3 regions of the Aureimonas mangrovi genome follow, and region 1 is predicted to be linked to each of the others. Evidence: predicted binding sites of a transcription regulator. Region 1 holds the regulator's gene; each other region holds the start of a gene.

Region 1 (9,730 bases):
GGCACCGTGGCGCCGGGCGAGCCGGTGACCCTGCGCTTCCGCACGCCGGAAGTCGCCATGCTGGCGCGCGAGGTCTTTGCCGATTCGATCCCCTGCGAGACCATCCACCGCGAAGGCCGGCTGGAGGAGCGCGTCTGGTCGCTGAGCATATCGCCCATCCGCGAGGACAGGCCGGGCACCACGCGCTACGCCCTCTTCACCTTCCGCGACCGCACCGCCGAGCATCAGGCCGCGCGAATGCGCTCGGACTTCGTTGCCAACGCCAGCCACGAACTGCGCACGCCGCTCGCGTCCCTCATCGGGTTCATCGAGACGCTGGAAGGCCCTGCGCGCGACGACCGTGAGGCACGCACGCGCTTCCTCTCCATCATGCGCGATCAGGCGGGACGCATGTCGCGGCTCATCGATGATCTTCTCTCGCTCTCGCGGATCGAGACGCGGCCACGGCTTGGACCGGGTGACGAGGCCGACCTCGTCGCTGTGCTTTCCACCGTGCGCGCGCTGATGGAGCCGCTGGCCGCGGAAGCGGGCGTCGAACTGGAACTGGACACGGACGGGCACGACAGCTTCCTCGTCGAGGGCGACGGCGACGAACTCGTCCGCGTCTTTGTCAATCTCGTCGAGAACGCCTGCCGCTACGCCGCGTCGGGCAAACGCGTCATCATCGACCTGTCCGCCGTGGGGGAGAACGAGGCGGAGGCCGAGGTCCGGGATTTCGGACCCGGCATCGCTTCCCGGCACTTGCCGCGCCTCACCGAGCGCTTCTACCGCGTGGCGGAGGGCGACCCGAAGGCGCGCGACGGCACGGGGCTCGGTCTTTCGATCGTGCGCAACATCCTGATCCGGCACGGCACGCGGCTGCGCATCGAGTCGGTGGAGGGCAAGGGCTCGACCTTCTCGGTCCGGTTCCGTCGCAAAACCGACATGGAATCAGCCTGATTCCATAAAAATCAATATCTTAGGGTGTCATAAAAGTGAGACGGCCTCCCCCTATACGGTGGCGGTCGCCGATAAACGGCGCCGTGGTGCGTAGCGGAAGCTATGGAGCGGCGCGCGTTTCCCGGCGTGATGGCCGGCTTCGGTGTCCGGTCGTCTTTCAGGCGACGTGGCCGAAGGAACGCTCAGGCAATGACGACTTCGATGATCGTTTTGACGGTTCTCGTGCTGGCGATTGTCGCCGGTTTCGTCGCGGTGCACCGCGCCCGCGCCGTGGCCAAGGGCGAGCATCTCCATTCGCGGCCGATCTATCACGGCGCCTATGCCTTCACCTGGGCGGCGCTGCCCTCTATTCTCGCGCTCGTGGCGTGGATCATCGTTTCACCCTTCGTCATCGACGGCGTCGTGCGGTCGAACTTCCCCGAGGATGTCGGCCCGCAGCTGAATGCTTTCCCAGGGCTGGCCGAGAGCATCGTCGACAGCCTGGCGCGCGGCATCCGCCTGATACCCGAGCATGAGCGTGGCGCCGTCGCCGATATGGGCATCGCCGAACTCGGCCCGATCCTTCAGGCTCGCGGCGTTCCGGTCGTGACCGCAGCGCAGGATTTCATGATTCCCGCTGCGCTCGCGCAGATCCAGGCTGAAGACACCAGCCGCCTTGCCATGACGGTCGTCGTGATCGCGCTGGCCGTCGCGGGCGCAGCCTTCGCGATCAGCCGCATCCGACTGCGGCTGCGGGCCCGCGACACGGTCGAGCGTGTGACCCGCGCGCTCCTGATCGTCGCATCATCCATCGCCATTCTCACCACTGTCGGCATCGTCTTCTCGATGCTGTTCGAGGCGATGCAGTTCTTCTCCTTCGTGCCGATCACCGACTTCCTGTTCGGAACGGTGTGGGAGCCGCGCTTTGCGGCGGCCGGCACGAGCGCGGCGGGGCAGTTCGGCCTCGTGCCGCTCCTGGCTGGCACGCTCTACATCGCCCTCGTCGCCATGTGCTTCGCGGTGCCGATCGGCCTCTTCGCGGCGATCTACATGGCCGAATACGCGAGCCCTCGTGCGCGTGGCGTCGTCAAGCCGCTGCTGGAGGTGCTGGCCGGCATTCCCACCATCGTCTACGGCTTCTTCGCGCTGATCACCGTCGGCCCGTTCCTGCGTGACCTTTCTGGCCAGCTCAACGGTCTCCTGACGGGAAGTTACTCGAGCTTCATTCAGGCTCAGTCGGTGCTGACAGCGGGCCTCGTGATGGGCGTGATGCTCATCCCCTTCGTCTCGTCTCTTTCGGATGACGTCATCACGGCGGTTCCGCGCTCGCTGCGCGACGGTTCGCTGGGCCTCGGTGCCACGCGCTCCGAGACGGTGCGCAAGGTGATCTTGCCGGCGGCGCTGCCGGGGATCGTCTCGGCGCTACTGCTGACCATGTCGCGCGCCATCGGCGAGACCATGATCGTGGTGCTCGCGGCAGGCATCGCCGCCAATCTGACGATCAACCCGTTCGAGGCGATGACAACGGTGACGATCAAGATCGTCAGCCAGCTGACGGGCGACATCGACTTCACCTCACCGCAGAGCCTCGTCGCCTTCGCCCTCGGCCTGTCGCTCTTCGTGATCACCCTCGGGCTGAACGTCTTCGCCCTCTACATCGTGCGCAAGTATCGGGAGCAGTACGAATGAGCGATACGACCGCAGGGCGCGCCGGAGCGCCGACAAGCGTGGCGCCTGCGCGCCGGGACATCGGCATCCGCCGCCGCTACGCCGCAGAACGCCGCTTCAAGATGTATGGCATCGCCGCCGTCGGTGTCGGCCTCGTCTTCCTCGTGTGGCTCCTGTGGACTGTGATCAGCCAAGGCTACACCGCCTTCTGGCAGACCGAGCTGCGTCTTCCGATCACCTTTTCGGAAGAGGTGATCGACCCGAACGGCGAGCGCGACCGTAGCGCTATGATGCGTGCGGACTATCCGCGCCTCGCCAACGAGGCGATCGCCGCCAAGCTGGGCGTCGATCGCGAAGACCGTCAGGCCTTCTCGCAGGTTTCGGCGCTCGTCTCCAACGGCGTGCGCGGTCTTCTGCGCGACGAGGTGCTGGCAAATCCGACGATCATCGGCACGACCCAGGAAATCTGGCTCCCGGCCAACTCGATCGTCGATTCGGCGGTCAAGGGGCAGTACAATCTCGACGTGCCCGAGAACCGCCGTCCGCTGAACGATCGTCAGCTGGCCTGGATCGCTCAGCTCCAGGACAGCGGCGACCTCGCCCAGCGTTTCAACACCGGCTTCTTCACCAACGGCGCCTCTTCGCGCGCCGAGACGGCGGGCGTGGGTGTGGCGATCGCCGGCTCCTTCATGATGATGGTGATCGTCCTTCTCTTGGCGCTGCCGATCGGCGTCGCCGCCTCCATCTATCTGGAGGAGTTCGCGCCGAAGAACCGACTGACCGATCTCATCGAGGTCAACATCAACAATCTTGCGGCCGTGCCGTCGATCGTCTTCGGCCTGCTCGGCCTGGCCGTCTTCGTCAACTGGTTCGGCCTGCCACGTTCAGCGGCTCTCGTCGGCGGACTTGTGCTGACGCTGATGACGCTGCCGACGATCATCATCGCGACCCGCGCCGCGCTGCGCGCCGTCCCTCCATCGATCCGCGCGGCGGCTCTTGGACTCGGCGCCTCGAAGAACCAGATGGTGTTCCACCATGTGCTGCCGCTGGCCGCGCCCGGCATCTTGACGGGCACGATCATCGGCCTGGCGCAGGCGCTCGGCGAAACGGCGCCGCTGCTCCTCATCGGCATGGTCGCCTTCGTCGCCGATCACCCCTCGGGGCCGATGGACGCCTCGACGGCCCTGCCGGTGCAGATCTTCATGTGGGCGAACGAGGCTGACCGCGCCTTCGTGGAACGCACCTCCGGTGCGATCATCGTCCTACTTCTCTTCCTCGCGGTGATGAACATCGCCGCCGTCTTGCTGCGCCGCCGCTTCGAACGCCGCTGGTAAAGGGACCGATCATGAGCCAGAGCCAACCCGTCATCGAGACGCATGTGCAGACCCCCGCTTCGGTCGCGCCGGACAATTCGCCGGTCAAGATGCGCGGCCGGAAGGTCAACGTCTTCTACGGCGCCAAGCAGGCCCTCTTCGATGTCGATCTCGACGTCGCCGAGCGCCGCGTCACGGCCCTCATCGGGCCGTCCGGCTGCGGCAAGTCGACCTTCCTGCGCTGTCTCAACCGGATGAACGACACGGTGGAATCGGCGCGCGTCGAGGGCGACATCACCCTTGATGGCGAGGACATCTACGCGCCGGATCTCGACGTCGTGGAACTGCGCGCCCGCGTCGGCATGGTGTTCCAGAAGCCGAACCCGTTCCCGAAGTCGATCTTCGACAACGTGGCCTACGGTCCGCGTATCCACGGCCTCGCCGCCAACAAGAGCGAGCTGGAGGAGATCGTCGTCACGAGCCTCAAGCGCGCGGGCCTCTTCGAAGAGGTGAAGGACCGCCTGAATGAGCCGGGCACCGGCCTGTCGGGTGGTCAGCAGCAGCGCCTGTGCATCGCGCGCGCCATCGCGGTTTCGCCCGAGGTCATCCTGATGGACGAGCCTTGTTCGGCGCTCGACCCGATTGCGACGGCCACCGTCGAAGCGCTGATCGACGAGTTGAAGCGCAACTACACGATCGTCATCGTCACCCACTCCATGCAGCAGGCGGCGCGCGTGAGCCAGGCGACGGCCATGTTCCATCTCGGCCGCGTCGTCGAGGTCGGGCCGACGGAGAAGATGTTCCAGAACCCGGACGACAAGCGCACGCGCGACTACATCACCGGCCGCTTCGGCTGACGCAACATGCCCCGGCGGCGGGGCGGGAGAACCTCATGGCCGAACATATCGTCTCGTCCTACGATGCCGAGCTCAAGTCCATCCTCAGCGACATCTCGTCGATGGGCGGGCAGGCCGAGCGCATCGTCGCGCGCGCCGTCGAGTCGCTCACCCGCAGCGACGCGGTCCTTGCCCGCTCCGTCGTGGCCGAGGACAAGGTCCTCGACGCCGCCCAGCGCGACCTCGATGAGCACGCGATCATGACGATCGCCAAGCGCCAGCCGATGGCGCAGGACCTGCGCGAGATCGTGGGCGCCATCCGCATCTCCAACGACCTCGAACGCATCGGTGATCTCGGCAAGAACATCGCCAAGCGCGTGATTTCGATCGCGGAGCACAACCAGCCGGTCAAGCTCGTGCGCGGCATCGAACATCTTTCGGAGCTCGCGCTCGAGCAGCTCAAGGACGTGCTCGATGCCTATGCGGTGCGCGATGAGGCCCGAGCAGAGGCCGTGCGCATGCGCGACGAGGAAATCGACGCGATGTACACGTCGATCTTCCGGGAACTCTTGACCTACATGATGGAGGATCCGCGCAACATCACCGCTTGCACGCATCTTCTCTTTTCGGCCAAGAACATTGAGCGGATCGGCGACCACGCGACCAACATCGCGGAGACGATCTACTACATCAAGACGGGTCAGCAGATGGATCTCGATCGCCCCAAGGACGATCGAACCCACACGATCGGCACCGCGCAGGCGAGCGTCTGAGGCGAGGGCCCCCGGCTCGATGACGCGCCGGGGCTGACCAGGAGGCTGGAGTGATGGCGATGGCACCCCGTGTCGCGGTGGTCGAAGACGAAGAGGCTCTCGGTATCCTCCTGCGTTACAATCTCGAAGCCGAGGGCTACGACGTCGAGGTGATCGCGCGCGGCGACGAGGCTGACATCAGGCTGCGGGAGGCGCAGCCCGATCTTCTGCTTCTCGACTGGATGCTGCCCGGCCTTTCCGGCGTCGAGCTGTGTCGGCGGTTGCGGCAGCGCGAGGAGACGGCGATGCTGCCGATCATCATGCTGACGGCGCGCGGCGAGGAGAGCGAGCGCGTGCGCGGCCTCTCGGTCGGTGCGGACGACTACATCGTCAAGCCGTTCTCGACGCCCGAGCTGATGGCGCGCGTGCGGGCCATGCTGCGCCGGACGAAGCCTGAACGGATCGCAGCGCGCCTTGCGGCGGGCGATATCGAGCTCGACCGCGAGACGCGCCGCGTGCGCCGATCGGGCCGCGAGGTGAAGCTCGGACCGACGGAGTTCAAGCTCCTGGAATTCCTGATGCAGGCCCCCGGCCGCGTTTTCTCGCGCGAGCAGCTCCTGGACGGAGTTTGGGGGCAGGGTGTCTATGTCGACGAGCGCACGGTTGACGTGCATGTCGGTCGCCTTCGCCGCACGCTGAACCGGGGCCAGCGTATCGACCCGATCCGCACCGTGCGCGGTTCGGGCTACGCTTTCGATGAAACCTTCACGGGCCGCGCCTCCTGAGGGGCTGTCGCCGTTCCTGGACGCGGCCGGCGGTCATCGTTCCATCGGGTGCGAGAAATCGAGTACGAAAAAGGGCGCCGATCTTCGGATCGGCGCCCTTTTCATGCCCCTCAACGACGGGGCCCAGCCTTACTCGCCGTCGCCCTTCGGATAGGGCTCGACGGTGCCCTTCAGCTTAATCGTCAGCGGCTTGCCCTTGCGGTCCAGCGTCTTGCCGGCCGCCACGCGCACCCAGCCCTCGCTGACGCAATACTCCTCGACATTGGTTTTCTCCGCCCCGTTGAAGCGGATGCCGACGCCCCGCGCGAGCAGGGCTTCGTCGTGGAACGGGCTGTCGGGGTCGATCGACAGGCGATCGGGCATGGCGGCATCGGCCGGAAGCTTGTCGCTCATCGATCAGCGAACCCGGCGGCGCTCGGACACCGGCTGGAAGGCGATCCGGGCATGATACTGGCAGTAGGGCGAGGCGTCGCCTGAATGGTTGCCGCAGAAGCGGAAATCGGGCGAGAGCGGATCGCCGAGTGGCCATTTGCAGGTGCGCTCGGAGAGTTGCACCAGCGTGAGGTTGCGCGAGATCGGCACGATCTCCGCGCTCTGCTGCTGCTCGGTGACGAGACCGCGCTCTGCGACGAGATCGACCTCTTCCTCCATCTTCAATGCGGTGGCGCCGATGGCGCGCGCCGTCGGCTGGCGCGAAATGCCGGCCTGCGAGGCAACGACGAGGCGCGGGGCGGCCGTCTCGGCCGGGCGTACGGGCTCCGCCGTTGCGGGCTTGGCCTTCACCGTGGCTACGGGCTCGGTGACGGGCGCGGTCTTGATCCGGCTTTCGAGCTTCAGGCGATGGACCTTGCCGATCACCGCATTTCGGGTGACGCCGCCGAGCTCGCCCGCGATCTGGCTGGCGCTGTGACCATCGGCCCAGCGCTTCTTGAGAAGGTCGATACGTTCGTCCGTCCAGCTCATTTTAGTAAGCTCCTCGTTTCGGACAGGGCGGATCATCGGAATCCGTTTACAGTCCACGGGCCGAGGCCCGCCGGATGATCCACCATATCTATGTGACTGCTGATGCTTGCCGCACGAAATCTGGTACGTCCCCAAACTATATATCGGGTGACTCGCTGACAAGAGTCGCGCCGGGGCGCCTCGAATCGATTTGCGGTTATCCCCAGCTTGCCGCACGGACTGCGCTCGCGTGCAGAGCGCCCGGGGCTCAGGCGTCGTTCGTTGACAAGGCGGCCTTTCGACATGGTATAGCACGCGTGTTCAAATGCCCGCCGCAACCGACGCAAAGCCTGCCCACGGCAGGCTTGCTTCGTTTCAGGAAGTCTTCGTCCGCATTTTCTTCAAGCTTAACCCGTGAAGTAGTCTCATGGCCGCCCCCCAAGAAGCCCACTCGCCGCTGTTCGCAACCTACGCTCGCGCGGACCTTCGCTTCGAGCGAGGCGAAGGCGTGTGGCTGATCGCGGACGATGGGCGCCGCTTCATGGATTTTGCCGCCGGCATCGCGGTGAACGCGCTCGGCCATGCGCATCCGCATCTCGTCGAAGCGCTGACCACGCAGGCCACCAAGCTCTGGCACGTCTCGAACCTCTACGAGATTCCGGGCCAGGCGCGTCTGGCCTCGCGGCTGTGCGAGGCGACCTTCGCCGATCGTGTGTTCTTCACCAATTCGGGCGCCGAGGCGCTGGAATGCGCGATCAAGGCCGCGCGGCGCTACCATTTCGTGGGGGGCGAGCCCGAGCGCTATCGCATCGTTACTTTCGAAGGCGCCTTCCACGGCCGCACGTTGGCGACCGTCGCCGCAGGTGGCCAGAAGAAATACCTTGAGGGCTTCGGGCCCAAGGTCGAGGGCTTCGACCAAGTGCCGTTCGGAGACCTCGCCGCCGTGAAGGCGGCGATCGGCCCGCAGACCGCCGCGATCCTGATCGAGCCGATCCAGGGCGAGGGCGGCGTGCGCGTGCCGCCGCCGGGCTTCCTGCAAGCGCTGCGCGACCTGTGCGACGAGAACGGCCTGCTCCTGATCTTCGACGAGGTGCAGTCGGGCCTCGGCCGCACCGGGCACTTCTACGCCTATCAGGGCGCCGGCGTGACGCCCGATCTCCTCGCCTCGGCCAAGGGCCTGGGCGGCGGCTTCCCGATCGGCGCCTGTCTCGCCACCGAGGCTGCTGCCTCCGGCCTGACGGCCGGCACCCACGGCACCACCTTCGGCGGCAATCCGCTGGCGATGGCCGTCGGCAACGCGGTTCTCGACGTGGTGCTGGAAGAGGGTTTCCTGGAGCATGTCCGCGAGATGGGCCTTCTGTTCAAGCAGGGGCTGGAGTCGGTGAAGGATCGCCATCCGGGTGTCGTCGAGGAAATTCGCGGCGAGGGGCTTCTGGTCGGCATCAAGGTGCGCGGGTCCAATGGCGAGTTCGTCGCCAAGCTGCGCGAGCGCGGGCTTCTGGCGGTTCCGGCCGGCGACAATGTCGTCCGGCTTCTGCCACCCCTGATCGTGACGGCCGAGGAGGCCCGGGGCGCGCTGGAGCGCATCGAGGCGGCCGCCGCGGCGCTGTCCTCGACGCAGGGAGCGGCGGCATGAACGCCTCGACTCCGATCCGCCACTTCCTGGACATCTCTGTCGTCGAGCCCGCCGACCTGCGCGCCATTCTCGACGACGCCCGCCGCCGCAAGGCCGAGGGGCGCGCCTCGCCGCGCCCGCTCGAGGGCCGCATGCTGGCGATGATCTTCGAGAAGCCCTCGACACGCACGCGCGTCTCCTTCGACGTCGCCATGCGCCAACTCGGCGGCGAGACGCTGTTCCTGTCGGGATCGGAAATGCAGCTCGGCCGTGCCGAGACGATCGCCGACACCGCGCGTGTCCTGTCGCGTTACGTCGACGCGATCATGATCCGCACGACGGAGCATTCCCGGCTTCTGGAAATGGCCGAGGCGGCGTCGGTGCCCGTCGTCAACGCCCTGACCGACGACACGCATCCCTGCCAGATCATGGCGGACCTGATGACCTTCGAGGAGCATCGCGGGCCGGTGGCCGGCAGGACCTTCGCCTGGAGCGGGGACGGCAACAACGTCCTCAACTCGTTGATCGAGGCCGCGCCGTGCTTCGACTTCTCCCTGCGCATCGCGACTCCCGAGGGCTCCGAGCCCGATCCGGCCTATATCGCGGCGGCGAAGAGCGCCGGTGCTTCCATCCTCGTCACGCACGACGCGCGCGAGGCCGTCGCGGGCGCTGACTGCGTCGTCACCGACACCTGGGTCTCGATGGGCCGCGAGGAGGCCGCGCGCGGCCACAACGTCTTCTTCCCCTATCAGGTGAACGAAGCGCTGATGGCGCAGGCGAACCCGGACGCGCTGTTCATGCACTGCCTGCCCGCCCATCGCGGCGAGGAGGTGACGGATGGCGTCATCGACGGGCCGCAGTCAGTGGTGTTCGACGAGGCGGAGAACCGCCTGCACGCACA
Region 2 (9,730 bases), 990 kb from region 1:
GCCGATCGCCGCCAATGACGACCTCGTCTCCGCGCTCGACGGCAACTGGGCCGAGGCGGAAGCCAAGGTCGGCAAGCAGGTCCGTGAGAAGTCCAAGCCGGACGGCGTCGCGCTGAAGGACGGCGAGGTCGGACAGGCGACGCGCGACACGCTGCGCGCCCTGATGCTGATCCGCGCCTACCGCGTGCGCGGACACCTGCACGCCAAGCTCGACCCACTCGGTCTCGCGACGCAGCCCGACGAGGACTACAACGAGCTTTCGCCCGAGAATTACGGCTTCACGGCCGCCGACTACGACCGCAAGATCTTCATCGACAACGTGCTCGGCATGGAGTTCGCCACGATCCGCCAGATCGTGGACATCCTCCAGCGCACCTACTGCTCCACGATCGGCGTGGAGTTCATGCACATGTCGAACCCCTCCGAGAAGCAGTGGATTCAGGAGCGGATCGAGGGCCCGGACAAGGGCGTCGACTTCACGCCCGAGGGCAAGCGCGCGATCCTGAACAAGCTGATCGAGGCGGAGGGCTTCGAGAAGTTCCTCGACGTCAAGTACAAGGGCACAAAGCGCTTCGGCCTCGACGGCGGCGAGGCGCTGATCCCCGCGCTCGAGCAGATCATCAAGCGCGGCGGCCAGCTCGGCCTCAAGGAGATCGTCCTCGGCATGGCCCATCGCGGCCGCCTGAACGTCCTCTCCCAAGTGATGGCCAAGCCCCACCGCGCGATCTTCCACGAGTTCAAGGGCGGCTCGTTCAAGCCCGACGACGTGGAAGGCTCGGGCGATGTGAAGTACCATCTGGGTGCCTCGTCCGACCGCGAGTTCGACCAGAACAAGGTCCACCTGTCGCTGACGGCGAACCCTTCGCATCTCGAGATCGTCAACCCGGTGGTGCTCGGCAAGGCGCGCGCCAAGCAGGACCAGATCTACGGGCGCACGCGCACCGACGTCGTGCCGCAGGAAATCCGCAATCAGGTTCTGCCGCTCCTGATCCATGGCGACGCGGCCTTCGCCGGCCAGGGCGTCGTGGCCGAGTGTTTCGGCCTCTCGGGCCTGCGCGGCCACCGCGTCGGCGGCTCGGTCCACGTCATCATCAACAACCAGATCGGCTTCACGACGAACCCGCGCTTCTCGCGCTCCTCGCCGTACCCCTCCGACGTCGCCAAGATGGTCGAGGCGCCGATCTTCCACGTCAACGGCGATGATCCGGAGGCGGTCGTCTACGCGGCGAAGGTGGCGATCGAGTACCGCCAGACCTTCCACAAGCCGGTGGTCATCGACATTTTCTGCTACCGCCGCTTCGGCCACAACGAGGGCGACGAGCCCGCGTTCACCCAGCCGATCATGTACAAGACCATCCGCAACCACGAGACGACGCTGGAGCTCTACGCCAGGAAGCTGGTGGAGGCAGGCGTCCTCACGCAGGACGACGTCGACGCGCGCCGCGCCGAATGGCGCCAGCATCTCGACGCCGAGTTCGAGGCGGGCCAGGCCTATCTGCCGAACAAGGCCGACTGGCTGGACGGCGCGTGGTCCGGCATGCGCCGCGCCGACGACGAGGACGAGCCGCGCCGCGGCATGACCGGCGTCGACATGAAGCGGCTGAAGGAGATCGGCAGGAAGCTCACCGAGATCCCGGAGGGCTTCAACGTCCACCGCACGATCGGGCGCTTCCTCGAGAACCGCGCCAAGGCCATCGAGGCCGGGGAGCCGATCGACTGGGCGACAGCCGAGGCGCTGGCCTTCGGCTCGATCATGGCGGAGGGCAACCCGGTGCGCCTGTCCGGCCAGGACTCGGAACGCGGCACTTTCTCGCAGCGCCATTCGGTGCTCTACGACCAGGAGAACGAGAACCGCTACATCCCGCTCGCCAATATCCAGAAGGGCCAGGCCTCCTTCGAGGTCATCAACTCGATGCTCTCCGAAGAGGCCGTGCTCGGCTTCGAATACGGCTATTCGCTCGCCGAGCCGAACGCCCTGACGCTGTGGGAAGCGCAGTTCGGAGACTTCGTGAACGGCGCGCAGGTGGTGATCGACCAGTTCATCTCCTCCGGTGAGGCGAAGTGGCTGCGCATGTCGGGCCTCGTCATGCTCCTGCCGCACGGCTACGAGGGGCAGGGTCCCGAGCACTCCTCGGCGCGCCTGGAGCGCTTCCTGCAGGCGTGTGCGCAGGACAACATGCAGGTCGCCAACGTCACGACGCCGGCGAACTACTTCCACATCCTGCGCCGCCAGATGAAGCGCGACTTCCGCAAGCCGCTGATCCTGATGACGCCGAAGTCGCTGCTTCGCCACAAGCGCGCCGTGTCCGAGCTTTCGGACATGGCCGGCGACACCGCCTTCCACCGCGTTCTCCTCGACGACGCGGAGACGAAGAAGGGCAGCGCGGTGAAGCTTGCCAAGGACGGCAGGATCCGCCGCGTGGTCCTGTGCACCGGCAAGGTCTATTACGACCTTCTCGACGAGCGCGAGAAGCGCGGGCTGGACGACGTCTATCTCCTGCGCGTCGAGCAGCTCTATCCGTTCCCGGCCAAGACGCTCATCAACGAGCTCTCGCGCTTCAAGGACGCCGAGATCGTCTGGTGCCAGGAAGAGCCCAAGAACATGGGTGCATGGAGCTTCATCGAGCCCTATCTTGAGTGGGTGCTCGACCGCACCGGCGCGCCAAAGCGCCGCGCGCGCTATGCGGGGCGCCCGCCGGCCGCATCGCCGGCCGTCGGCACCATGTCGAAGCATCTCGCCCAGCTCGAGGCCTTCCTCGAGGAGGCGCTCGGCAACCCCGACGCCGCAAAGTCCTAACGAACACGCCCGCCCGCGCCCTCAACGATCTGGAAAAAGCCCCCGATGAGCATCGAAGTCAAAGTCCCCACCCTCGGCGAAAGCGTCACCGAAGCCACGATCGGCAAGTGGTTCAAGAAGGCGGGCGAGCGCGTCGAGCAGGACGAGACCGTCGCCGAGCTCGAGACCGACAAGGTCACGGTCGAGGTGCCGGCGCCCGCCGCCGGCGTCCTCGCCGAGATCGTCGTGCAGGAGGGCGAGACGGTCGAGGTCGGCGCGCTGATCGCGATGATCGGCGAAGGCGAGGGCGCGGCCGCCGGCGGCGCGAAGGCTCCGACCGAGAAGCCGTCCGAGCCCGCGAAGGCGGAAGCCGCGTCGGGCAAGACCGAGGGCTACGGCAACGCGGCGCCGGCTCCGGCCGATGCGGCCAAAGGCGGCGACATGCCGGCCGCGCCCTCGGCGCAGAAACTGATGAGCGAGAAGAATCTCTCGGCCTCCGACGTCGAGGGCTCGGGCAAGCGCGGGCAGGTGCTGAAGGGCGACGTTCTCGACGCCATCTCGAAGGGCGTGACGGGCGGTGCCGAGGCCAAGGCGCCCGCCGCGCCGCGTGCGCCGTCTTCGGGCGACGATGCCTCGCGCGAGGAGCGGGTGAAGATGACCCGCCTGCGCCAGACGATCGCGCGGCGCCTGAAGGACGCGCAGAACACCGCCGCCATGCTGACGACCTTCAACGAGGTCGACATGACCGCGGTGATGGAGCTGCGCAAGAAGTACAAGGATCTGTTCGAGAAGAAGCACGGCGTGAAGCTCGGCTTCATGGGCTTCTTCACCAAGGCGATCACCCATGCGCTGAAGGAGATCCCGGCGGTGAACGCCGAGATCGACGGCACCGACCTCATCTACAAGAACTATGCCCATATCGGCATGGCCGTGGGCACGGATAAGGGCCTCGTAGTGCCGGTGGTGCGCGACGCGGACCAGATGACGATCGCCGAGATCGAGAAGGAGCTCGGACGCCTTGCCAAGGCGGCCCGCGACGGCACGCTGTCGATGGCCGACATGCAGGGCGGCACGTTCACCATCACGAACGGCGGCGTCTACGGCTCGCTGATGTCGACGCCGATCCTGAACGCGCCGCAGTCGGGCATCCTCGGCATGCACAAGATCCAGGAGCGGCCGATGGCGATCGGCGGCAAGGTCGAGATCCGGCCGATGATGTATCTGGCGCTCTCCTACGACCACCGCATCGTCGACGGCAAGGAGGCCGTCACGTTCCTGGTGCGCGTGAAGGATTCGCTCGAGGATCCGGAGCGTCTCGTCCTCGACCTCTAGCGGTGACGATGCCGCTTCCTCCTCTACCTGTCGGCGGAGGAAGCGGACGATCCAGGGAAGGAGCAGGCGTGCCGACCGGTCGAAACACCTTCGCCCTCGCGACGCTTCTCCTCGCGCTCCACCCGGGCGCGAGCGCTGTGGCGCAGGACGTTCCCGTCTACAAAGATGACCGTTCGGACCCGGGCGCCCTCATCCAATCCCTCTACAACGCCATCGAGCGGCGGGAATATCTGCGCGCCTGGTCCTATTTCGACGAGGGCGTGGTCGCCGACCCCGAACGCTTCTCGGCCGGCTACGAGCAGACAGCGCATGTGCGCCTGAAGCTGGGTGAGGTGACCGGCGAGGGCGCGGCCGGCTCCCTCTACGGCTCGGTGCCGGTCGCTGTCGAGGCGACGGCCGAGGACGGGACGGTCAGCGTCTTCACCGGCTGCTACGAGACGCGCCAGGTGCAGCCCGCCGCGCAGATCGAGCCGCCCTTCAGCCCGATCCGCATCATCGCCGGCAAGCTGGAGGAGACGACCGCCTCCCTCGACAGCGCCGTCGGCGACTGCCCGCAGGAGGGGCTGTGACCGCGATGCCCGCAGAACTCGTCGTCCTCGCACTCTCCATCATCCTTCTCGTGGTACATATCGCGCTGCAGGGCAATCTTGCCACGCGCGAGCGCGGCATCGACTGGAACGCCGGCCCACGCGACGGGGAGGCCAAGCCGCTCGGGACGATGGCGGGCCGGGCCCAGCGCGCGCTCGACAACTTCAAGGAGACCTGGCCTGCCTTCATCGCGCTCGCCCTCGGCCTCTCCGTCATCGACGAGACAGGCGGCATCGGAGCGCTGGGCGCGTGGCTGTGGCTGATCGCCCGTGTCGCCTACCTGCCGCTCTATCTGTTCGGGGTTCGCTACGTGCGCTCGATCGCCTTCCTGACGTCGATGTTCGGGCTGGCCCTTATGTTGATCCGCTTCCTTTTCTGACCGCGATAAACGAAAGATTCTCTCGCTCATGTCCGACACCCAAGACAGCGCCTTCGACCTTGTCGTCATCGGTTCCGGCCCCGGCGGCTACGTCTGCGCCATCAAGGCGGCGCAGCTCGGCCTCAAGGTGGCCGTCGTGGAGAAGCGCAAGACCTATGGGGGCACCTGCCTGAACGTCGGCTGCATTCCGTCGAAGGCCCTGCTGCACGCTTCCGAAATGTTCGAGGAAGCCGGGCACAATTTCGCCGAGCTCGGCATCGAGGTCGCGCCGAAGCTCAACCTCGAGACGATGCTGGGGCACAAGGACAAGACGGTGAAGTCGAATGTCGACGGCATCGCCTTCCTGTTCAAGAAGAACAAGATCGAGGGCATCATCGGCACCGGCCGCATTAAGGCGGCGGGCGAGGTCGAGGTCGCTGGCGAGGACGGTGCCGCGCGCACGCTGAAGACCAAGGCGATCGTCATCGCCACGGGCTCCGAGGTTGCCGGCATCCCGGGAATGGACGTCGAGTTCGACGGCGAGACCGTGGTCTCCTCCGACCATGCGATCGCGCTTTCCCGTGTGCCGGAGACGATGGTGGTCGTCGGCGGCGGCGTGATCGGCCTCGAGCTCGGCTCGGTCTGGGGGCGCCTCGGCGCCAAGGTGACGGTGGTCGAATATCTCGATAAGGTCCTCGGCCCGATGGACGGCGAGGTCTCCACCGCCTTCCAGAAGCTGCTGGCCAAGCAGGGCATGACCTTCAAGCTCGGCGCCAAGGTAACGGGCATCGTCTCCGAAGGCGGCAAGGCCTCCGTCACGTTCGAGCCCGCGAAAGGCGGGGAGGCCGAGACCGTCTCGGCCGACGTCGTGCTGGTCGCGACCGGCCGACGGCCCTTCACAGACGGGCTCGGCCTCGACGAGGTGGGCGTTCAGCGCGACAAGGCCGGGCGCGTCGAGATCGACGCCGGCTACAAGACCAATGTCGACGGCATCTACGCCATCGGCGACGTGGTGAAGGGCCCGATGCTCGCCCACAAGGCCGAGGACGAGGGCGTCGCGCTCGCCGAAATCCTGGCCGGCCAGCACGGCCATGTGAACTACGGCGTGATCCCCTCTGTCGTCTATACCCAGCCCGAAGTCGCCTCCGTGGGGCGCACCGAAGAGGAGCTGAAGGCGGACGGCATTGAGTACAAGGTGGGCAAGTTCCCCTTCATGGCGAACGGGCGCGCGCGCGCCATGCTCTCGACCGACGGCTTCGTGAAGATTCTCGCCGACAAGACGAGCGACCGGGTGCTCGGCGTCCATGTCCTCGGACGCGGCGCGGGCGAGCTGATCGCAGAGGCGGCCGTGCTGATGGAGTTCGGCGGCTCGTCCGAGGATCTCGCGCGCACCTGCCACGCGCATCCGACCATGTCCGAGGCGATGCGCGAGGCTGCCTTCGCGGCCTTTGCCAAGCCGATCCACATCTGAGGGGAGAGGCGGCCGGCGGCCTGGCCGCCAGCCTCGGAACCGACAAGAAAAAGGCCGCTGCGCGGGACGACGCGCAGCGGCCTTTTTCGTTTGCCGGCCCTCCAGTTCGGAGGCGCCGGCAAGCTCGTTACTGCGCGGCGCTCTCGCCTTCCGCGCCGGCTTCGGCATTGTCGTTCGCGGCCGAATCCTGCGTGCGGTAGGCCTCGATCGCTTCATCGACCATCGCGACCGACGTCGCGGCATCCTCATAGCCCGTCAGCTCGACGACCTTGCGGCCCTCGGGGAGCTGCTTGTAGACGCGGAAGAACGCCTCGAGACGATCGATTTCGGCCGCCGGCATGTCCGACAGTTCCTGGATGGCGTCGTACTGCGGGTCGACGTCCGAGACCGGAACCGCGATGATCTTGTCGTCTTCCTCGCCGCCGTCGATCATGTTGAGCGTGCCGATGGCGCGCACACGGATCAGCGCGCCAGGCACGATCGGCTCGCGGGTGTAGACGATGGCGTCCAGCGGATCGCCGTCGCCGCCGAGCGAGGACGGGATCGAGCCGTAGTTGGCCGGGTAGACGACCGGCATGACCTGATAGCGGTCGACGAAGACGTGACCAGTTTCGGCGTTGATCTCGTACTTGGTGAAGGAGCCCGCCGGAATCTCGATGACAGCGTTGAACTCGCCGCCTTCCTCGGGCTGCGGATAGGCGTAGGGCGACACGTATTCCTGCGCAAGCGCGGGCGTTGCGAGGACAGACGCGGCCAGAAGGCCCGCCTTGAAAAGCTTGGTCATGAGATGATCACCTTCGCGTCTGATGGAACGCGACCGCCGATAAAGGCAACCGGCGACGGACGGGTAACGGACAGATGACATTTCGATGACGTGTTTCACGTGAATCAAAGCGGGACCTGGACCCGCATCGCCGGACGACGCCGTCGATGAGCCGCGTTCAGTCTGCGCGCTCGACCTCACGGCCTTTCGCGCGCAGGAGCTCGACGATGCCCTCCTCGCCGGGCAGATGCAGCGCGCCGACTGCGACGAAGGCGCCGCCTTCGTCGAGCATCGGTGCCATGCGCTCGGCCATCACGTGGTTGCGCCGTGTGACGACGCGGTCCTCGAAGCCGGCGGTGACCGCAAGCGATGCGGCATCGCTGGAGCCGGAGGGCGCCAGATGCTCCACCGTCGGCGTGATCGCCCCGATCCGCCCTTCGCCGTAGAGCGCGATCATGGTCGCGAAGATGTCCGGCAGGCGGTCGCGGATGGCGAGGGTCGCGACGAGGTTCTCGGCCTGCAGGTCGAGCGGCATCGAGGCGATGGCCTCGAGTTGTTCGACGGCCGTCTCGAGCCCATGCACGGACTTGCCGTCTTCCTCGGCGCGCCGCAGGAACGCGAGGTCGAGGACGGTTTCGCCCGCCGCCTGTCGCGCGAGCTCGCAGGGCGGCACGACGAGGCCGGCGGTGAGGAACCAGGGCTGCAGCGTGCCGACCGCATCGGCCGGCATGCCGATCCCGGCGAGCGCCTGTTCCAGTTCGGCGCGCTCGGGCTCGGCGACGAGGTCGGTCAGGCGCGTGCCCGCAGGCAGCAGCGTCAGGTCGGGCCGGGCGAGGACGGCGGCCGCGACGCCCGCCTCATCCGCGATCTCGGTGGTCTCGACGACGAGCTGGCCGGCGGTCTCGAAGGCGGCCTGCGCGGGCGCCGGCAGCGCGAGGACGGCCGGGTCGGACAGATGCATCGTGCCGAACAGGAACGAATCAGCCGCGCCGTCGCGGCCGGTGATCCGGAACAGCCGACCCTCGCCGTTCGGCACCGCCGCCGCCTCGTGCTCGATCGCGGCGCGAAGCTCCTGCGGCAGGCCGTCGTAAAGGCTGGTGCCCTCATCGCAGGCCGGGGCTTCCTGCGCGGACGCGAAGACGGGAGCGAGGACAAGCGCGGCGCACAGCAAGGCGGGCACTGCATTGAGGGCGGCGAAGGCCGCGTCGGCTGCGCGCTCCGTGATGGGGCGGGCGCGGTGCATCTGGGTCATCGAAGGCTCCGGAGGTGTTCGTCGCACCCTCACACGGCGCGGTGACCAAAGCCTGAAGCTTCCGTCAGCCCGTGCGCGTCGATCCCTCGCGCCGTCGCGCGCGGGGATGGGCCGTCTCGTAGACGTTCATCAGCCGCGCGGCGTCGACGGCGGTGTAGGTCTGCGTGGTGGACAAAGACGCGTGGCCGAGGAGATCCTGGATGGCGCGCAGATCGCCGCCGGCGGCCAAAAGATGCGTCGCGAAGGAATGGCGCAGCGCATGGGGCGTTGCCGAATCGGGCAGGCCGAGAAGGCCGCGCAGACGCACCATCGCCCGCTGGACGATCTGCGCGCGCAGCGGCCCGCCCCGCGCGCCGCGGAAGAAGGGCTCGTCGGCCGACAGGACGAAGGGGCAGAGGCGGCGGTAGTCCGCGCATGCCTGCAGGACGGCCGGCAGCAGCGGCACCAGCCGCTCCTTGCCGCCCTTGCCGAGGACGCGCATCGAACGCGCCTTCGGATCGGCGAAACTGTCGCCCGGCATGGACAGCGCTTCGGAGATGCGCAGCCCGCAGCCGTAGAGGAGGGTCAGCACCGCGACGTCGCGCGCCGCGATCCACGGCTCGGCCGCCATCGCACCCGCCTCGCTTGCGACGGCCAGGGCGTCGGCGCGCGCCAGCGGCCGCGGCAGGCCGCGCTCTGCCTTCGGCGCGCGCAATGCGTTGGCGCCTGCGCTCGAGGCGAGGCCCTCGCGCTCCAGATGGCGCAGGAAGGAGCGCAGCCCCGCCAGCCCGCGTCCGAGGCTTCGCGAGCCCGCGCCTTCGCGCCGGCGGCCGGCCAGAAAGCCGCGAAGACGCTGCGGCGTGATGTCGGCAAGATCGCCCAGTTCGGCCGGGCGGCCGAGATCGGCGGCCAGAAAGACCAGGAACTGGCGCAGGTCCCGCTCGTAGGCCTCCACGGTGTTCGCGCTCGCCCCACGTTCGCCTGCAAGGCGCGCCAGCCATTCGCGCTTGCGCTCCATCACGGCAGGCGAGGCGGGAATCAGTGCGTGGGTCGCAGACATCGAGATCTCCCGGCAGTTGCGGTTCGGGGCCGAGGGCGAAGATGACGGACAAGCCGTAAACGCTTCACCACAACACCGCGAATCGACGCATTACGCTTTCCATGAATGTGCCACGGTTTTCGGGCGGTCCTCTGGACGCGCGGCGACCCGT
Region 3 (9,730 bases), 1.1 Mb from region 1:
AGGGGCGTGACGGCAAGGCCGTGCCCGAAGGCGATCGTGGCCGTGTTCACCGGCTGCCAGTTCCGCGGCACGATGGGGCTTGCGCTCTCGGGCAGTTCGGTCGTCAGGCGGTCGAGTTGGCCGAGCTTGCGCAGGAACGCCTGGTGGCCTTCCACGCCGACGCCCATCGCCATGCGGCCGAAGGCGATGTTGGAGGAGTGCAGGAACGCCTCCGGGACGTTGAGCGGCCGGTTTTCGCCGCGGAAGTCGTTGATGCGGAAACGGCCGAAGCTGAGCGGACGGCTGGCGTCCAGCACGGAATGGATGTTGAAGATGCCCGAATCGAGCGCCATCGCCGTCGTCATCGCCTTGAAGGTCGAACCCATCTCGTAGACGCCGACATTGATGCGGTTGATGTTCTCCGGCTTCTGGGCCTGCGTGGCGTCGTTCGGGTCGAAATCCGGGATCGAAACAAGCGAGAGGACCTCGCCGTTCGTCACGTCGAGAACGAGCCCGGCGCCCCCGACGGCCTCGTACTTGTCGATCTCGGCCTTCAGGCTGTCGGTGAAGGCGTGCTGGACCTTCAGATCGACACTGAGCTCGACCGGGGTCAGGCTTTCGCTGGAAAGGTCCATGCCGGCCGTCTGCAGTGCTTCGAGGCCGCTGCGATCGATCCAGCGCTCAATGCCGGCGATGCCCTTGTTGTCGATGTTGACCGCGCCCAGCACCTGAGCGGCCGCGGGCCCGTTGGGATAGAGGCGGCGCGTCTCCCGGCGAAAGCCGACGCCCGGCACGCCCTGCTCCCACATCGCCTGCTGCTGGCGTGGGGTGATGGTGCGCTTGACCCAGGTGAAGCCGCCATTGCCGCTGAGACGCCGATGCAGCGTGCTCGCGTTCAGGTCCGGGAAGATCGCCATGATCTTTTCCACAGCCTCGTCGACGTCCACGATGCGGCGCGGCTCGGCATAGACGGAGAAGGACGGTACGTCGGTTGCCAGGATCTCGCCGTTGCGATCGAGGATATCCGGACGCGCGACAGAGGGCGGGGCGGGGTTGTAGCGCGCAACCGCCTCGTCGACCGCGCCGAACCAGACGAGGCGCGTGAGGATCACACCGTAGACGCCGGCAAAAAGCCCTGCGGCAAGGAGCGCCCGGACACGGTTGCGCGGCGGCTGGCTTGCACGCCTGTTGTGCGGGCTCTTCTGCGTTGCGTCTGCCTGCGTCGATGGCCCGGTCTGTCTTGTCATGCGAACTCGCTGGTGGAGGGCAGGCGAGCGAGGCCATGCCGCAGCAAATTGATGTAAATTCTATGTGCCAAGGTGGTTAAGAACGGGTTGATGGGCCGTCGACTCCGTCTGCGGAGCGGCTGCCGGATCGTCGGTGACCACAGGGTCGGTCGTGGGGTAGGAATGCGCGGACCGTCTCTTTAGGGTTGTGCCCGTTCACAACAGCCGAAGGCGATCGAATGCAGAAAAGACGCTCCACCCTCATCCTCACGGGCGCGGCCCTTCTGGGCTTTGCCGCCGTGCCGCAGGCGAGCGCGCAACCCGGCGGCGAGATCAGGATAGGCATGAAGGAGTGGGCCGAGAACGTCGCCGTCTCCAACATGTGGAAGCAGGTTCTGGAGGAGAAGGGATACAGCGTCAGCCTGACGACGGTGGGCCGGGTCATCTCGTTTGCAAGCATGGCGACCGGCGACCTCGATCTCGACCTTGAGAGCTGGCTGCCTGCGACGGACGCGGAGCTTTTCGAGCGCTACGGTGACGACGTCGAAGCTGGAAGTGCCTGGTATGATGGTGCGCGCCTCGGCCTCGTGGTGCCGAGCTATGCGGACATCGAATCAGTCGATGATCTGCAGGACGCGAACGTCCTGGACAGCGCCTATTCCCAGGACGTCATCGGCATCGAGAGTGGCTCGGCTTTGATGGGCATGGCCGAGAGGGCGATGGGCAGCTACGAGCTTGATCGCGAGCTGATCACCGGTTCCGAGGCTGCGATGATGGCCGTTCTCAACCGCGCCTACGAGACCGAGCAGTCGATTGTCGTCACGCTCTGGAGCCCGCATTGGGCCTTCGCGCAGTATGACCTCAAATATCTGGACGACCCGCAGGGCGTGTTCGGTGACGTGGAGCAGATCCACTATGTGACGCGCTCAGGATTCGCGGAGGATTTTCCGAGGGTCCACGAATGGCTGGAGGCATGGGAGATGGACGATCAGTCCCTCGGCAGCCTGATGGCGGCCGTCGAGGAGGGCGGAGAGGTCGAGGGCGTCTCTCAGTGGATCGACGAGAACCGCGAACTCGTGGACAGCTGGATTGAGTAGCGGGTCGGAATGCCGCCGGCAGGCTTTTACAGAGTCGGCCGGGGCTCTTATGCGCCTCCGCTCGCCTGCGGGTTGAAGACGAGTTCCATGCGCTCCGCCGGAAATCGCGCGCGCTTGGCTTGGATCGGGCGGCCGTCGGGATCGACGTCGACGGCCGTCGATACAAGTACGATTCCATCGGCGGGCAGCAGCAGATGCTCGGCGTCCGCAGGATGCACCCGCTCGGCGGTGATCCGTGTCTCGCCGCGTCGGTAGTCCGAAAGCCCCTGAGCCTTGAAGGCTTCGGTGACGGAGCCCGTCTCGGCGTAGGCCTGCACGATGCCGGGAAAGCGATCGGCCTCGAAATAAGCGGTGGCAAGCGAGAGCGGCAGGCCGTTCGCCACATGCAAAGTCTCCAGGCGGTGGAGCGGCGTGCCGGGCGCGCATTCCAACATCGTTGCCGTGCGCCCGTCCGCGCGAACCGCGTCCGCCCGGATCAGGCGACCCGCGGCGCTGCGCCCGCCGGCCGCAACATTCTCCGAAAAGCGGGTGCGTGAGCCGACCGGATAGGGAAGGCGCGGCACAGGCGCGTTGACGAAGGTGCCGCGACCACGCTCGGCACGCAGAAGCCCCTCCTGCGCCAAAGCCTGTATGGCCCGCCGTACCGTGTGACGGTTGACCCCGTGCTCGTCAGCCAAGACCGCCTCGGGCGGCAAGCGCTCGCCAATCGTACCGTCTCCGATCGCCGTTCGAATGCGATCCGCCACGCGCCGCCAGCGGGTGATCCCGTCATCCAGATCGTTCAAATCCCAACCTCCATCCAAACGTCATCATACAGTCATCGTCGAGCCGCTAGAAACAACATATCAATATAGTTGTCTATACAAATAGACAAATAATGGCTTTGGACCGATGAGCGCGACGCAGACCCATACTAACGATGACGACCGCGCGGATCGGCGCCGGAAGATGCTCGGTACCCTGACCATCATGCCGGTCGCCGCGATGGCCGAACGCTATGCCGCGCTTGGCGCACTCCCACAGGCGCTGCCGGTGCGCGGGCCCGAAATCGGGCTTGTCATGCTCAATGGACGGATGGGTGGGGGCGGTGCGCCGTTCAAACTCGGCGAAGCGAGCGTGACGCGCGCCACCGTACGCATCGAGAGCGGTGAGATCGGTCAGGCGATGGTTCTCGGACGGGAAACGCACAAGGCGCAGATGATCGCCCATCTCGACGCGCTTTGGCAGCACGATGATTGGCGCGGGATCGTCGAGCGCGAGGTCGTCGTCCCCGCGATGGAAATCGAAGAGGCGGCCGTTCGAGACCGTGCGGAAGAGACGGCGGCCACCCGAGTTGACTTCTTCACCCTGGCGCGAGGAGAAGACTGATGGGATCTCCGATGCAGACGGCCGTCGTCGGTGGCCTCGAAGACCCGGTCTTCGGGTCGCAGGCAATCTTCCGGCAGGTGATGAACGCCTTCGCCGCGCCCGGCACGATCGCCGATCTCGGCGATCTGGTTCAGGCTCCCGAGGGCGTCGTGCCGGCAGCTGCGGCCGTTCTTGCCGCGCTTGCCGATCAGGATACGCCGGTGTGGGTGGCGCAGACCGGTGCGACAGTGGGCGCATGGGTCGCGTTCCAGACGGGCGCCGAGGTGACGGATGAGCCACGCCACGCTGTGTTCGCGCTCCTGCCCGCCGGCATGACCGTGGACGACTGGGCCGAGTTTCCCATCGGGACCGCGCAATACCCAGACCGTGGCGCGACATTGATCCTTCCCGTCGAGGCGTTCGAGGGTGGATCGGAACTCCAGTTGACGGGGCCGGGCATCCAGACCGTGCGCTCGATCGCGCCCCGGGGTCTTCCAGCCGGCTTCGTCGCCGCCCGCGCAGCGGATCGCGAGCGGTTCCCGCTCGGCCACGATCATCTTCTCGTCTGTGGAACGCGCGTCATGGCGCTGCCGCGCACGACGCGCATCCAGGAGGTCTGAATCATGTATGTCGCCGTGAAGGGTGGCGAGGCCGCCATCCGCAACGCCCATGCGCTCTTGGCCGACCGTCGCCGCGGCCCGCGCGACGTGCCGGCGCTCACGCTCCAGCAGATCGTCGGGCAGCTTTCGCTCGGTGTCGACCGCGTCATGGCCGAGGGCTCGCTCTACGACGCGGAACTGGCCGCGATGGCCGTGCGCCAGGCACGGGGTGACCTGATCGAAGCGATCTTCCTCATCCGCGCCTATCGCACCACGCTGCCGCGCTTCGGCGAGGCGCTACCGTTAGACACGGCGGCGATGAGCATCGAGCGCCGTGTGTCGGCGACCTACAAGGATCTGCCGGGCGGCCAGCTTCTCGGGCCGACCTTCGACTATACCCATCGCCTGATCGACCCGGCGATGGCCGGTGACGAGCCGGTCGACGCCCCCGAAAAACGCGACGCCGAGGCGATGCAGCGCGTGCCGCGCGTGACCGACATCCTCGGCGACGAGGCGCTGATCGAGCCCGATGGAGACGGCGAGGGGCCGGCCGGCGACCTGACCCGCGATCCGCTAGAATTCCCGGCCGACAGAAGTCTCAGGATGCAGGCGCTTGCGCGCGGCGACGAGGGCTTCCTCCTCGCGCTCGGCTATTCCACGCAGCGTGGCTACGGGCGGACGCATCCCTTCGTCGGCGAGGTCCGCATGGGCCTCGTGGATGTCGAGGTCGAACTTCCGGATGTGGGGGCGGTCCGGATCGGACAGGTCCGCGTCACCGAATGCCAGATGGTCTCCCAGTTCAAGGGCGCGACCGGCGAGGCTCCGCGTTTTACAAGGGGTTACGGTCTCGTCTTCGGCCAGTCCGAACGCAAGGCGATGGCAATGAGCCTCGTTGATCGCGCCCTGCGGGCCGACGAGTTCGGCGAGGAGCGCCTTGCGCCCGCGCAGGACGAGGAATTCGTGCTGGAGCACTGCGACAATGTCGCGGCCACCGGTTTCGTCGAGCACCTGAAACTGCCGCACTATGTCGACTTCCAGGCCGAGCTCGACCTCCTGCGCAAGCTGCGCGCGGAGTTCGAGGACAGGGCAGGCGACGGGGACGCGCTGAAGGAGGCCGCCGAATGAGCGCCACCGCCGAACTGCCAGCCTACAACTTCGCCTATCTCGACGAAGGCACCAAGCGGATGATCCGCCGCGCGATCCTGAAAGGCATCGCGATCCCGGGCTACCAGGTGCCCTTCGCCAGCCGCGAGATGCCCATGCCCTACGGCTGGGGCACGGGCGGTGTGCAGGTGACGGCCGCGATCCTCGGGCCGGACGATGTCCTGAAGGTCATCGATCAGGGCGCCGACGACACCACCAACGCGGTTTCCATCCGCGCCTTCTTCGAGAAGACGGCGGGCGTCTCCACCACGACGAAGACGGGCGAGGCGACGATCATCCAGACCCGCCACCGCATCCCCGAGGCGCCGCTGACGGCCGGCCAGACACTCGTCTATCAGGTGCCGATCCCCGAGCCGCTGCGCTTCCTGGAGCCGCGCGAAAGCGAGACGCGCACCATGCACGCGCTCGAGGAATACGGGCTGATGCACGTGAAACTCTACGAGGACATTGCGCATCACGGCCATATCGCGACTACCTACGCCTATCCGGTCAAGGTCGAGGGCCGCTACGTGATGGACCCTTCGCCCATCCCGAAATTCGACAATCCGAAGATGCACCGCTCACCGGCGCTGCAACTCTTCGGTGCCGGCCGCGAGAAGCGCATCTACGCGCTGCCACCCTTTACGGATGTCGCGAGCCTTGACTTCGAGGACCATCCCTTCGCGGTCCAGCAGTTCTCCCAAGCCTGCGCGCTCTGTGGCGCAAGGGCCGTATATCTCGACGAGGTCGTCACGGACGACAGGGGCGGGCGGATGTTCGTGTGCTCGGACACCGACCATTGCGAAACGCGCCGCGCCGAAGGGCATGTCGGCGCCGACCTCGAGCGCGATAAGGAGAACGCCTCGTGACCGATCTCCCCATCCTTTCGGTGCGTGGTCTCGAGAAACGCTACGGCGCCCGGATCGGCTGCACCGGCGTGACCTTCGACCTGTGGCCTGGTGAGGTTCTGGCCGTCGTCGGCGAATCCGGCTCGGGCAAGACGACGATGCTCAACTGCATCTCGGCGCGCTTGGAGCGCTCGGCCGGCAGCGTCCGCTACCGGATGCGCGACGGCGAGATGCGCGACCTCAGTGATCTGAGCGAGGCCGAACGCCGCTTCCTGATGCGCACCGACTGGGGCTTCGTCCACCAGAACCCGATCGACGGGCTGCGCATGCGCGTCTCGGCCGGTGCCAATGTCGGCGAGCGGCTGATGGCCGTCGGCGAACGACACTATGGGTCGATTCGCGAGACGGCGAGCGAGTGGCTGGGGCGCGTGGAGATCGCGCAGACCCGCATCGACGACCAGCCCGTCGCCTTCTCGGGCGGCATGCGCCAGCGCCTCCAGATCGCCCGCAACCTCGTCACCCATCCGCGGCTCGTATTCATGGACGAGCCGACCGGCGGCCTCGACGTCTCGGTCCAGGCGCGTGTTCTCGATCTCCTGCGCGGGCTCGTCGCCGATCTCGGCCTCGCGGTGGTGATCGTCACCCACGACCTCGCCGTGGCGCGACTCCTCTCCCAGCGGATGATCGTCATGAAGGACGGCCGCGTCATCGAGGAGGGGCTGACGGACCGGGTGCTCGACGATCCGCGCCACGCCTACACCCAACTCCTCGTCGCATCGATCCCGGAGTCCTGAGCCATGTCTTCCGACAAGAGCGTCAGCCTCGCCGTGTCCGGCGTCGCCAAATCCTTCCGGATGCATCTGCGCGGTGGTGTCGAGCTGCCCGTCGTCTCAAACGTCGATTTTGATGTCCATGCCGGTGAATGCGTCGTCCTCGGCGGGCCTTCGGGCGTCGGCAAGTCCTCGATCCTGCGCATGGTCTACGGCAATTACGGCATTGATGGCGGTCGCATCGAGGTGAGGGACCGCGAGAGCGGCGTCATGCTCGACCTCGGCGCCGGCGATCCGCGTCTCGTGCTCGCGCTCCGCCGCACCAGTATCGCCTATGTGAGCCAGTTCCTGCGGGCCGTGCCGCGCGTTTCGGCGCTGGACGTCGTCGCAGAGCCGCTGACGATCCGGGGCGTCGAGCGGGACGAGGCGCGCGAGCGTGCGAACGCCATGCTGCGACGCCTCAACCTGCCGGCCGCGCTCTTCGACCTGCCGCCCGCGACGTTCTCGGGCGGCGAGAAGCAGCGCGTGAATATAGCGCGCGGCCTCCTGACCGATCATCCGGTGCTGCTGCTCGACGAGCCGACGGCTTCGCTCGACGCGGCCAATCGCGAGGTCGTGGTGGAGATGATCGGCGAGAAGCTTGCCGCTGGCGTCGCAATCCTCGGTATCTTCCACGATGAGGTCGTGCGCGACCGCGTCGCGAGCCGCATCGTCGATGTCTCGGCCTTTTCGGCGCGGGAGGCGGCGTGATGGCCAAGCTCAGCGAAAACACGCCGCTCGTCCATCCGACCGCCGAGGCGAGCGACACGACCCTCGGTCGCTACACCGAAGTGGAGGCGCGCTCGCGCATCTCGGAAAGCGAACTCGGCGATTACTCCTACGTGATGCAGGACTGCCAGATCTGGGCGTCGCGCATTGGCAAGTTCGTCAACATCGCCAGCCATGTGAGGCTCAACGCCACCAATCACCCGACGTGGCGCGCGACGCTTCACCACTTCACCTACCGCGCCGGCGACTATTTCGATGGTGCGTCGGACGAGGCCTCGTTCTTCGACTGGCGGCGCGAGAATGCCGTCACGATCGGCCACGACGTGTGGATCGGCCACGGCGCGACGGTGCTGCCGGGCGTGTCCGTCGGCAATGGTGCGGTGATCGGCTCCGGCGCTGTCGTCTCGAAGGATGTTGCGCCCTACACGATCGTCGGCGGCGTTCCGGCCAAGCTGATCAGGGAGCGCTTCGGCCCTGGCATCGGCGAGAGAATGGACGCGCTCGCGTGGTGGGACTGGCCGCACGATCAGCTCTTTCAAGCACTTGAGGACTTTCGCGGCCTCGATGCCGAGGCCTTCCTCGAACGCTACGCCGCCTGACGCGTGAGCGTCATCCAACCTTCATCGGATCATCATCCCGCACACATGGCTCATGCCTAGATGGATGGTTCGGGAGCCCGCAGCATGGACGGAGACATCTCGATGACTGCGATCAAAGTCGCCAATCTTTCCAAACACTTCGGCCAGACGCAGGCGTTGAAGCATGTCGGGCTCGAGATCGCCGCGGGCGAGATGGTCGCCCTGATCGGCGCATCCGGCTCGGGCAAGTCGACGCTCATCCGCCACATCGCCGGTCTGGAGCTCGGCGAGCGCGAGGGCGGGCGGATAGAGATCTTCGGCCGCCTCTTGCAGGAGGGCGGCCGGCACGGCGCGGCCGCGCGGGAACTGCGCGGCGAGGTTTCAGTAATCTTCCAGCAGTTCAATCTCGTCGGTCGGCTGTCCGTTCTGACCAATGTCCTCGTCGGACTGCTGGGACGTATCCCTCGCTGGCGAGGCACCTTCGGCCTTTTTGCGCGCTCCGAGCGCAGCGACGCCCAGCATGCGCTTTCGCGCGTCGGCATTCCGCAGGTCGCGCGTCAGCGGGCCTCGACGCTTTCCGGCGGCCAGCAGCAGCGCGCCGCGATCGCCAGGACCCTCGTCCAGAAGGCTCGTATCCTGATAGCCGACGAACCGATCGCCTCGCTCGACCCGGCGTCGGCGCGGCGCGTGATGGACGTCCTGTCGAGCATCAACCGGGACGAGGGGATCACCGTCCTCGTCTCGCTGCATCAGGTCGAGTTCGCCAAGGCCTACTGCCCGCGGACCATCGCCATGCGTGACGGCGAGGTCGTGTACGACGGCCCTTCAGCGGCGCTCACCAACGAATTCCTGTCGGGCCTCTACGGCGCGGCATCGGAGGAACTGATCCTGCCGGATGGGCCGGCGGAGCATGCCGAACGGGCGCTTCCCGCCTGGACGGAAAAAAAGACCGCGACGCTTCAGACCGCCTGAGGCGCCGGCAACCTTACTATCGGAGACGACATGAACGCTTTTCTCGTCAGAATGGCGGCGCTTTCGCTCGCCTCGACTTTCGCCACCGGCGCCTACGCGCAGGAGACCATCAACTTCGGCATCATCTCCACCGAGTCGCAGCAGAACCTGCGCACGCTGTGGGAGCCGTTCCTCGACGACATGGAAGAGAAGACCGGCCTGACGGTCGAGCCGTTCTTCGCGTCCGACTATGCGGGCGTCGTGGAGGCGATGCGTTTCGGCCAGGTCCAGATGGCCTGGTACGGCAACGCCTCTGCCATGCAGGCTGTCGACCGCGCCGATGGCGAGGTGTTCGTGCAGACGGTCGCGGCCGATGGCAGCCCAGGCTACTGGTCGGTGCTCATCGCTCCGGTCGATTCTGAGC

The links. Region 1 encodes PhoB, which activates phosphate uptake and scavenging genes when phosphate is short. Its sites were predicted from a motif close to TGTCATNNANCTGTCAT; they were not measured.
Region 2: a site for PhoB is predicted at 7,373-7,389, ahead of H1343_RS01435 (inorganic diphosphatase). Genes of this name have one in related genera too.
Region 3: a site for PhoB is predicted at 3,107-3,123, ahead of phnF (phosphonate metabolism transcriptional regulator PhnF). Genes of this name have one in related genera too.

The regions. Positions count from the first base shown of each region.
Region 1 is NZ_CP059692.1:2,794,143-2,803,872, reverse strand. It holds gene H1343_RS13530 (ATP-binding protein) at 1-939, shown strand, start outside; gene pstC (phosphate ABC transporter permease subunit PstC) at 1,129-2,607, shown strand; gene pstA (phosphate ABC transporter permease PstA) at 2,604-3,920, shown strand; gene pstB (phosphate ABC transporter ATP-binding protein PstB) at 4,010-4,756, shown strand; gene phoU (phosphate signaling complex protein PhoU) at 4,792-5,508, shown strand; gene phoB (phosphate regulon transcriptional regulator PhoB) at 5,568-6,272, shown strand; gene H1343_RS13500 (DUF3297 family protein) at 6,402-6,665, opposite strand; gene H1343_RS13495 (GcrA family cell cycle regulator) at 6,669-7,235, opposite strand; gene H1343_RS13490 (aspartate aminotransferase family protein) at 7,642-8,850, shown strand; gene argF (ornithine carbamoyltransferase) at 8,847-9,730, shown strand, end outside.
Region 2 is NZ_CP059692.1:301,876-311,605, forward strand. It holds gene H1343_RS01410 (2-oxoglutarate dehydrogenase E1 component) at 1-2,797, shown strand, start outside; gene odhB (2-oxoglutarate dehydrogenase complex dihydrolipoyllysine-residue succinyltransferase) at 2,843-4,108, shown strand; gene H1343_RS01420 (hypothetical protein) at 4,177-4,677, shown strand; gene H1343_RS01425 (MAPEG family protein) at 4,683-5,075, shown strand; gene lpdA (dihydrolipoyl dehydrogenase) at 5,104-6,525, shown strand; gene H1343_RS01435 (inorganic diphosphatase) at 6,653-7,309, opposite strand; gene H1343_RS01440 (TraB/GumN family protein) at 7,467-8,540, opposite strand; gene H1343_RS01445 (tyrosine recombinase XerC) at 8,605-9,579, opposite strand.
Region 3 is NZ_CP059692.1:1,680,920-1,690,649, forward strand. It holds gene H1343_RS07875 (peptidoglycan D,D-transpeptidase FtsI family protein) at 1-1,226, opposite strand, end outside; gene H1343_RS07880 (glycine betaine ABC transporter substrate-binding protein) at 1,445-2,302, shown strand; gene phnF (phosphonate metabolism transcriptional regulator PhnF) at 2,350-3,087, opposite strand; gene phnG (phosphonate C-P lyase system protein PhnG) at 3,194-3,670, shown strand; gene phnH (phosphonate C-P lyase system protein PhnH) at 3,670-4,269, shown strand; gene H1343_RS07900 (carbon-phosphorus lyase complex subunit) at 4,273-5,373, shown strand; gene H1343_RS07905 (alpha-D-ribose 1-methylphosphonate 5-phosphate C-P-lyase PhnJ) at 5,370-6,260, shown strand; gene phnK (phosphonate C-P lyase system protein PhnK) at 6,257-7,033, shown strand; gene phnL (phosphonate C-P lyase system protein PhnL) at 7,037-7,759, shown strand; gene H1343_RS07920 (DapH/DapD/GlmU-related protein) at 7,759-8,376, shown strand; gene phnC (phosphonate ABC transporter ATP-binding protein) at 8,479-9,327, shown strand; gene phnD (phosphonate ABC transporter substrate-binding protein) at 9,358-9,730, shown strand, end outside.